Piscinibacter gummiphilus: one gene and its partners. The protein of the gene in region 2 interacts with the protein of the main gene of each other region in a pairwise test. Links are inferred from orthologs where the notes say so. Each region holds a gene or a part of one and is shown on either strand. Other genes may lie near its edges.

What was found. The genes of interacting proteins can lie anywhere in the genome.
Region 1: the proteins of rpe (region 2) and eno interact in binary tests that used the Escherichia coli proteins (3 or more experiments, as listed by UniProt). The link is inferred for Piscinibacter gummiphilus from one-to-one orthologs.
Region 3: the proteins of rpe (region 2) and dnaN interact in binary tests that used the Escherichia coli proteins (3 or more experiments, as listed by UniProt). The link is inferred for Piscinibacter gummiphilus from one-to-one orthologs.

What each region holds. Positions count from the first base shown.
Region 1 is NZ_CP015118.1:1,997,189-2,000,235, forward strand. The notes cover bases 72-3,047. They hold eno (phosphopyruvate hydratase), read right to left. Parts: upstream 2,214-3,047; coding sequence 930-2,213; downstream 72-929. Other genes in these bases: pnuC (nicotinamide riboside transporter PnuC), read right to left, coding at 72-601; ftsB (cell division protein FtsB), read right to left, coding at 621-902; kdsA (3-deoxy-8-phosphooctulonate synthase), read right to left, coding at 2,287-3,047. In the rest of the region: more of pnuC, read right to left, coding at 1-71. UniProt on the Escherichia coli protein: Catalyzes the reversible conversion of 2-phosphoglycerate (2-PG) into phosphoenolpyruvate (PEP). It is essential for the degradation of carbohydrates via glycolysis.
Region 2 is NZ_CP015118.1:571,074-574,108, reverse strand. What follows is about bases 36-2,999. They hold rpe (ribulose-phosphate 3-epimerase), read right to left. Parts: upstream 1,884-2,999; coding sequence 1,188-1,883; downstream 36-1,187. Other genes in these bases: A4W93_RS02470 (site-specific recombinase), read left to right, coding at 2,359-2,999; apaG (Co2+/Mg2+ efflux protein ApaG), read left to right, coding at 1,964-2,338; A4W93_RS02485 (GNAT family N-acetyltransferase), read right to left, coding at 680-1,198; A4W93_RS02490 (hypothetical protein), read left to right, coding at 299-667; A4W93_RS02495 (acetate/propionate family kinase), read left to right, coding at 36-302. In the rest of the region: more of A4W93_RS02495, read left to right, coding at 1-35; more of A4W93_RS02470, read left to right, coding at 3,000-3,035. UniProt on the Escherichia coli protein: Catalyzes the reversible epimerization of D-ribulose 5-phosphate to D-xylulose 5-phosphate.
Region 3 is NZ_CP015118.1:1,047-3,977, reverse strand. What follows is about bases 72-2,931. They hold dnaN (DNA polymerase III subunit beta), read right to left. Parts: upstream 2,130-2,931; coding sequence 1,014-2,129; downstream 72-1,013. Other genes in these bases: dnaA (chromosomal replication initiator protein DnaA), read right to left, coding at 2,365-2,931. UniProt on the Escherichia coli protein: Confers DNA tethering and processivity to DNA polymerases and other proteins. Acts as a clamp, forming a ring around DNA (a reaction catalyzed by the clamp-loading complex) which diffuses in an ATP-independent manner freely and bidirectionally along dsDNA.

The sequences.
Region 1 (3,047 bases), 1.4 Mb from region 2 along the record:
CGCGCCAGCCCGAGAAGGACATGGCGACGAACACGAGGTACAGCGCCGTCGTGAACCACAGGCCCTTGTACGCGAACAGCCCCACGCTGACGACGTTGACGGCCACCCAGGTGGGCCAGTTCTCCACGTACTTGCGGCCGAGCAGCCACTGGCCGACGAGGCTCGCGGCGGTGGGGAAGGCGTCCCACCACGGCACCGTGGAGTTGGTGAAGGTGCCGAGGAACAGCGCGGTGGCGGGCCACGCGAGCGCGAGCGCGACGACCGCCTTCACGCGCGCCGACGGGCGCAGGTGGCGCACGCGCAGCGTGGCGCCGTTGTCCTGGTGGCCGTTGAGCCATTGCCACCAGCCCCAGCCGGCCAGCACGGCGAAGACGATCTGCAGCGAGGCCTCGCCGTAGAGGCCGCTGTTCCAGAAGAGGGCGAAGAAGAGCAGCGAACTGACGATGGCCAGCGGCCAGGCGATCGGGTTCACGCGCATGTTGAACACGACCATCACGATCGCGAGCACGCAGCCGATCAATTCGAGCCAGCTGACGGGCGCGCCCCACACGGTGAGGGCCGTCGCGAACAGCGGCTGCAGGGCTTGCAGCAAGGTGTCCATCGGGGCGGGGGCCTGGGGATCAGCGCTTGTTGGGCGGGCTGATCTGCACGTAGATCTCGTCCGGCTTGATCATGCCGAGCTCGAAGCGCGCCTTCTCCTCGACCATTTCCAGGCCTTCCTTGAAGTCGCGCACCTCGGCGCTCAGCTGGTCGTTGCGGGCGTGGGCCGCGTCGTTGTCGGCCTGCTGGGCCGACAACTTCGCCTGGAGCTCCATCACCCGGGGAACACCACCCTTGCCGAACCAGAGTTCGACGTGCACGAGCGCCAGCAAGGCCAGCAGTGCCAGGGTGATGAGTCGCACGGAGGATGGGCTTTCGGCGGTGCGGGATCAGCGCAGGTTGTAGAACGCGGCGCGGCCGGGGTAGCTGGCGACGTCGCCGAGGTCTTCCTCGATGCGCAGCAGCTGGTTGTACTTGGCCATGCGGTCCGAACGGCTCATCGAGCCGGTCTTGATCTGGCCGGCGTTGGTGCCGACGGCGATGTCCGCGATGGTCGAGTCTTCCGTCTCGCCCGAACGGTGGCTGATCACGGCCGTGTAGTTCGAGCGCTTGGCCAGTTCGATGGCCGAGAAGGTCTCGGTCAGCGTGCCGATCTGGTTGATCTTGATGAGGATCGAGTTGGCGATGCGCTTGTCGATGCCTTCACGCAGGATCTTGGTGTTGGTGACGAACAGGTCGTCGCCGACCAGCTGCACCTTGTTGCCGAGGCGTTCGGTCAGGTGCTTCCAGCCGTCCCAGTCGCCTTCGTGCATGCCGTCTTCGATGCTGATGATCGGGTACTTGTCGGCCCAGGTGGCGAGGATGTCGGTCCACTCGGGGGCCGACAGCGTCAGGCCTTCGCCGCTCAGCACGTACTTGCCGTCCTTGTAGAACTCGCTGGCCGCGCAGTCGAGGCCCAGGGCGATCTGCTCGCCGGCGGTGTAGCCGGCCTTGTCGATGGCTTCCAGGATCAGCTGGATGGCGGCTTCGTGGCTGGCCACGCTGGGGGCGAAACCGCCCTCGTCGCCCACGGCGGTGCTCATGCCCTTGTCGTGGATGATCTTCTTCAGCGCGTGGAACACCTCGGCGCCGTAGCGCATCGCTTCGCGGAACGTCGGGGCGCCCACGGGGATGATCATCAGCTCTTGAAGGTCGAGGTTGTTGTTGGCGTGTGCGCCGCCGTTGATGACGTTCATCATCGGCACGGGCAGCTGCATGGCGCCGGAGCCGCCGAAGTAGCGGTACAGCGGCAGGCCGCTTTCTTCCGCGGCGGCACGGGCCACGGCCATCGAGACGGCCAGCGTGGCGTTGGCGCCCAGGCGGCTCTTGTTCTCGGTGCCGTCGAGGTCGATCAGGGTGCGGTCCAGGAAGGCCTGCTCGGAGGCGTCGAGGCCCAGCACGGCTTCGCTGATCTCGGTGTTCACGTGCTCGACGGCGCGCAGCACGCCCTTGCCGAGGTAGCGGCCCTTGTCGCCGTCACGCAGCTCGATGGCTTCGCGCGAACCGGTGGAGGCACCCGACGGCACGGCCGCACGGCCCATCACGCCGGATTCGAGCAGCACGTCGCATTCGACGGTGGGGTTGCCGCGGCTGTCGAGGATCTCCCGACCGACAATGTCAACAATCGCACTCATTCCTGGTTCCTTTGGCTTTGGTCTAGTTTTGCAAAACGGGGCGGCAGCGGGTCAGCCGGGGTGGCCGGCGTGATCAGCAGGAGAAGTCGTTCTCGAGCAGCGGCTGCTGCTTGACCACGCGGTCGAGCGCCACCAGCTGTTCGAGCAACGCACGCATGTGCTTCAGGGGCACGGCGTTGGGGCCATCGCTCATCGCCTTGGCGGGGTCGGGGTGGGTCTCCATGAAGAGGCCCGCCACGCCCACGGCGACGGCGGCGCGGGACAGCACCGGCACGAACTCGCGCTGGCCGCCGGAGCTGGTGCCCTGGCCGCCCGGCAGCTGCACGGAGTGGGTGGCGTCGAACACCACCGGTGCGCCGGTGTCGCGCATGATCGCGAGCGAACGCATGTCGCTCACGAGGTTGTTGTAGCCGAAGCTCACGCCCCGCTCGCAGGCGAGGAAGTTGTCTTCGTTCAGGCCCTTCTCGCGCGCGGCGTCGCGGGCCTTCTGGATCACGTTCTTCATGTCGGCCGGCGCGAGGAACTGGCCCTTCTTGATGTTCACCGGCTTGCCGCTCTGGGCGACGGCGCGGATGAAATCGGTCTGGCGGCACAGGAACGCGGGCGTCTGCAGCACGTCGACGACGGACGCCACGTGCGGCACCTCGGCTTCCGAGTGCACGTCGGTGATCACCGGCACGTTCAGCTCGCGCTTCACCTTCGCCAGGATCTCCAGGCCCTTTTCCATGCCCGGGCCGCGGAACGTGCTGCCCGACGAGCGGTTGGCCTTGTCGTAGCTGCTCTTGAAGATGAAGGGAATGCCCAATGCGCTGGTGATTTCCTTCAGGTGGCCGG
Region 2 (3,035 bases):
ACCTGTTCGTGAACCGCATCGTGCGCGAGATCGGCTCGCTGGCCGCGGCGCTCGGCGGGCTCGACGCGCTGGTGTTCACGGCCGGGATCGGAGAACATGCGGCCGAGGTGCGGCGCCGCGTGGTGGCCGGCTGCGCCTGGCTCGGCGCCACGCTCGACGAGGCCGCCAACCGCGCCGGCACCACGCGCATCTCGGCACCGGGCAGCCGCTGCGCGGCCTTCGTCGTCCCCACCGACGAGGAACTGATGATCGCCCGCCACACGGAGCGGGTGCTCGACACCTTCCGGGAGAACTCGCCATGACCGACATCGATCGTTTCACCACCGAACGCTGGGAACACCTGCTCGAGGAGGTCGACCTGGAGATCGCCCAGAGCGCCATCATGTGCAAGGTGCGGCTGCTCGACCCCGGCGTGGCCGAGCGGCTGCTGCAGCAGGACCCGATGGTCTGGGACACCTCGCGCGACAGCGCGTTCACCAAGCTGCGCGGCCTGCTGGTGATGCACTTCACCACCGAGCAGCAGATCGCCGAGTGCATCGGCCCCGAGGAGGCCGCCGCCATCGCCGAACGCGTCCGCGCCCACCTGCGCAGCCGCGTCGGCGATCAGCTCGGCGGGCCGCTGGCCCCGGGCGCCGAGGTCACCGGCTCGAACCCGGGCCCGGCCTGACCCCGCGCGGCGTCAGGCCACCAGCGGCCGCACCATGTAGTGCGCGTCGCCGCCGTACGCGCCCAGGCGTTCCGGCTGGGCCGGCGCGTGCGGCTCGTAGCCGTGCCGGCGCCAGAACGACGTGGCCCCCTGCACCGCCACCAGGGCCGACCACCGCAGGCCTTCGCGCCGCGCGAGCACCATCAGGCCGTCGACCAGGCGACCGCCCAGACCCGAGCCGTGTGCGTCCGGGTGCACCGCCAGATCGTGCAGGTACAACGTGTCGGGGCTCGGCACGGGCTTGAACGGCCCGTTCAGCGCCGTGACGGCGCCCAGGCGCGATCGGTACGCGGCCAGGTACGCGCACACCCGGTCTCCCCGCAGCGCCACCCAGCAGGTGTCGGCCGCGGCCACCAGCCGGTCGTGCAGCACGCCGGCCGGCTCCAGCAGGTGCTCGCCATAACAGGCGGCCTGCACGGCCATCACCGCCGGCACGTCGGCCGGCTGCATCGGGCGGAGGGAAACGGGGCCGTCGTCGCGCTCAGCCGGCACGGGCCAGCTCGGCACGCATCGCGCCGATGGCGGCCTGGTAGTCCTTCTGCGTGAAGATGGCGCTGCCGGCCACGAAGGTGTCGGCGCCGGCGGCGGCCACCTCGCGGATGTTCGCGGCCTTGATGCCACCGTCCACCTCGAGGCGGATGTCGCGGCCGCTCGCGTCGATGATGCGGCGCGCCTGCTCGATCTTCTTCAGCGCCGACGGGATGAAGCTCTGGCCGCCGAAGCCCGGGTTCACGCTCATGATGAGCACCACGTCGACCTTGTCGATCACCCACTCGAGCACGTCGAGCGGCGTGGCCGGATTGAACACGAGGCCGGCCTGGCAGCCTTCGGCCTTGATCAGCTGCAGCGTGCGGTCCACGTGCGTGCTGGCGTCGGGGTGGAAGGTGACGATGTCGGCGCCGGCCTTGCAGAAGGCCTGGGCCAGCGAATCGACCGGCTGCACCATCAGGTGCACGTCGATGGGCACGCGGGTGCCGGTGGAAGTGACTGCGTGCTTGCGCAGCGCCTCGCAGATCATCGGGCCGAAGGTCAGGTTCGGGACGTAATGGTTGTCCATCACGTCGAAGTGGATCCAGTCGGCGCCGGCATCGATCACCGAACGCACTTCCTCGCCCAGGCGGGCGAAATCGGCGGACAGGATGCTCGGGGCGATGCGGTAGGTGGGGGTATGGCTCATCCCGCGATTTTAAGAGGCCCGTCCCGCGCCGGCCGGGCATATTGCACGTTCCGGGCGGCTGCCCTCCTAGAATGGGCCGCATGAGCAAGCCCGAATTCACCTGCAGCGCCGTCGTGCGCCACCAGCCCGAACAATCGGACGCGGAAGCCCACCGCCACGCCTTCGCCTACACCATCACCATCCGCAACACCGGTGACGTGGCGGCGCAGCTGATCGCGCGGCACTGGATCATCACGAACGCCACGGGGCGGGTGGAAGAGGTGCGCGGGCTCGGTGTCATCGGCCAGCAGCCGCTGCTGCAGCCGGGCGAACGCTTCGAGTACACGAGCTGGACCCGCATCAGCACGCCCCAGGGCAGCATGCGCGGCACCTTCTTCTGCATGACCGAGGACGCCCACCTCTTCGAGGCGCCCATCCCCGAGTTCGGCCTGACCATCGCGTCCGCCCTGCACTGATGCTGAAATTGCGAAACCCCATGGTCCCGGCCGAAGGGCCCTGGGACCTGAGTGCCCTGCTGACCTCCGCCGACGCCGACGCGTCGCTGCCCGAACGCCACCTCTGGCTCGTGCGCCTGCTCGAATGGCTGCGCCACGCCCCGCTGCCGCAGCAGCAGCCGATGCAGGCGCAGACCCCCACGCCGCTGCTGCGCCTGCGCCACCTGCTGAACGTGCTCGAGCGCCATCCGCAGCACGAGGTGCAGGTGCGCCGCGTGCTGCGCCGGTTCTGGGAAGAGGTGGACACCGCCGCGCTGCTCGCCGACTACGGCTTCTCGCCGCGCACGTCGCTGCTCGGCGAACTGGGCCAGCGCCTGCGCCTGCGCGTGCTGCCCGGCACGCCGGACACGCGCGACCTCGGCGAGCTGTTCACGCTGCTGTTCCCGCAGGAACGCGATGCCGAGTGGCTCGAGGCCATCGACCCGCCCACGCTGCAGCGCCTGATCACGCTGCTGACCCCGAAGGACCACGCCGACGCCGTCAACTGGAAGGCGCCCTTCCTCGACGCGATCATGTTCCTCGCGACGTCGATCCGAGCGCTCGGCTTCTCGCCGATGATCCGCGCGCGCATGAGCCGCGAGCTGCTGGTCGCCAAGCCGTTCCGCCAGCTCGCCCGTGTCGCCGAGGACATCCGCGAACACGCCGAGAACGGCAACGC
Region 3 (2,931 bases), 570 kb from region 2 along the record:
TGTTCGTGAAGCAGAGGACGCTCTCGGAGTAGCCGTCGTTCCACTGCATGGCCACCTCGGCGGTGATCATGGTGCCCTGGTCGCTGAGCTTCTCGCCGCTGGCCGAGAAGACGGTGGGGTTCAGCGTCTTCTTGCCGGTGTTGATGAAGTCGACGAAACCCTTCACGCCGCCGGCGAACGCGAAGTTCTCCTCGCGGTTGTTGCGCTCGTCCACCAGGCGGATCTTCACGCCGTTGTTCAGGAAGCTCAGTTCGCGCAGGCGCTTGCTGAGGATCTCGTAGTGGAAGTCGATGTTCGAGAAGATTTCCAGGTCGGGCAGGAAGTGCACCTCGGTGCCGCGCTTTTCCGTCTCGCCGGTGATCTTCATGGGCGAGATCTCGAAGCCGTCACGCTGCTCCAGCAGGCGGTCTTGCGGGATGCCCTGCTTGAACTCCATGAAGTGCACCTTGCCTTCGCGGCGCACGGTGAGGCGCAGCCACTTGCTCAGGCCGTTCACGCAGCTCACGCCCACGCCGTGCAGGCCGCCCGACACCTTGTAGCTGTTCTGGTTGAACTTGCCCCCGGCGTGTAGCTCGGTCAGCGCGATCTCGGCGGCGCTGCGCTTCGGCTCGTGCTTGTCGTCCATCTTGACGCCCGTGGGGATGCCCCGGCCGTTGTCGACGACGCTGATGGAGTTGTCGGTGTGGATGGTGACGACGATGTCGTCGCAGTGCCCGGCCAGCGCCTCGTCGATGGAGTTGTCGACCACCTCGAACACGAGGTGGTGCAGACCCGTGCCGTCGGACGTGTCGCCGATGTACATGCCCGGGCGCTTGCGGACGGCTTCCAGGCCTTCGAGGATCTGGATGCTGCCCTCGCCATAGGCTGCGCTGGCGTTGGGGTCCTGGGGCTTGTTGGTGTCGTCGCTCATGGCGCTTCAGTCTCTCGAAATTCAATCCAGCACCCGGGGGACCGCCACGCGATCCACCGGTGCCTTCGAACATATGGGGGTCAGGCGGCCAATCTCAAATGCGTCAAATGCGCATGGGCATGACCACGTACTTGAAGCCCGACTGCTCGGGCACGGTGATCAGCACGCTGGAGTTGGTGTCCTGGAGTTCGAGCTTGACCATGTCGACGCTCATGTTGGACAGCGCGTCCATCAGGTACGTGACGTTGAAGCCGATCTCGATGGTATCGCCTCCGTAGTCGATCTCGAGTTCTTCCTTGGCTTCTTCCTGCTCGGCGTTGCTGGACGCGATGCGCAGCACGCCCGGCTCGATGTTGACCCGCACGCCCTTGAACTTGTCGCTGGTCAGGATGGCGGCGCGCTGCAGGCTCGACAGCAGGGCGGTGCGGCCCAGCACGACGCTGTTGCGGTGGTTCTTGGGGATGACGCGGTTGTAGTCGGGGAACTTGCCTTCGACGAGCTTGGTGACGAACTCCATGCCGCTGAACGTGAACTTGGCCTGGTTGCCGGCGAAGCGCATCTCGATGGCGTTGTCACCTTCCTTGTCGTCGGTGAGCAGGCGCTGCAGTTCGAGCACGGTCTTGCGCGGCAGGATGACTTCCTGCTTCGGGATCTCGGTCTCGAGGGTGGCCTGGGCCAGCGCGAGCCGGTGACCGTCGGTGGCGACGAGGGTCAGGCTCTTGCCTTCGGCGACGAACAGGATGCCGTTCAGGTAGTAGCGGATGTCGTGCACCGCCATCGCGAAGTGTACCTGGTTGATCAGGCCCTTCAGCACCTTCTGGGGGACGCTGAACATGGGCCCGAAGTCGGCGGCTTCCTGGACCAGCGGGAAATCGTCGGCCGGCAGCGTCTGGAGCGTGAAGCGGCTCTTGCCGCCCTGCAGCGTCAGCTTGTTGGCGGTGGCGCTCAGCGTGACGACCTGGTCGGACGGCAGCGAGCGGAGGATGTCGATCATCTTCCGCGACCCGACCGTGGTGGCGAAGTTGGCGGCATCACCGCCCAGCTCGGCCGTGGTGCGGACCTGGATCTCGAGGTCACTGGTGGTGAGCTCGATCTGTTCCCCGGTTTTCCGGATCAGCACGTTGGCCAGGATGGGCAGGGTGTGCCGGCGTTCCACGATCCCGGACACGGCTTGCAGAGCGCTCAGGACTTTTTCTTGCGCTGCTTTTAAGACAATCATGTCAACCTCTTAAATTAGTCGTCTTAGTAGAGGAACGACGCTTTCTGTGGAAAACGCCATTTTCTCTTTTTCTATCAACTGCTTAGCTCTCGCGTAACCCTGTGTGCCGCCGGTCTGGTTACGCGGGAGTCGAAACCCACAACTTTTCGGAACTGCTCAAACCTGTGGACAACGAACGAGTTGTTCTGGAGTTGTCCCCAGGCTTGTTGTTTGACAGTCTGCCACTGACTGTGGTCTAGCCTTTCAGGGTCTGCTCCAGCACATGCAACTGCTGGTTCAGTTCGGAGTTCTTCTGGCGCTCGCCGGCGATCTTGCGCACGGCGTGCAGCACGGTGGTGTGGTCGCGGCCCCCGAACAGCTCGCCGATCTCGGGCAGGCTCTTCTGGGTCATTTCCTTGGCGAGGTACATGGCGATCTGGCGCGGGCGGGCGATGCTGGCCGGGCGCTTCTTGCTGTACATGTCGGCGACCTTGATCTTGTAGAAGTCGGCGACGGTCTTCTGGATGTTCTCGACGCCCACCTGGCGGTTCTGGATGGACAGCAGGTCCTTCAGCGCCTCGCGGGCGAGCTGGATGTTGATGTCCTTCAGCGAGAAGCGGGAGTACGCGAGGATCTTGCGCAGGGCGCCTTCCAGCTCGCGCACGTTGGCGCGCACGTTCTTCGCGACGAAGAAGGCGACGTCTTCCGGCATGGGGGTGCCTTCGGCATCCGCCTTGCGCATCAGGATGGCCACGCGCATTTCGAGCTCGGGCGGTTCGATGGCGACGGTCAGGCCGGCATCGAAGCGGGAGGTGAGGCGCTC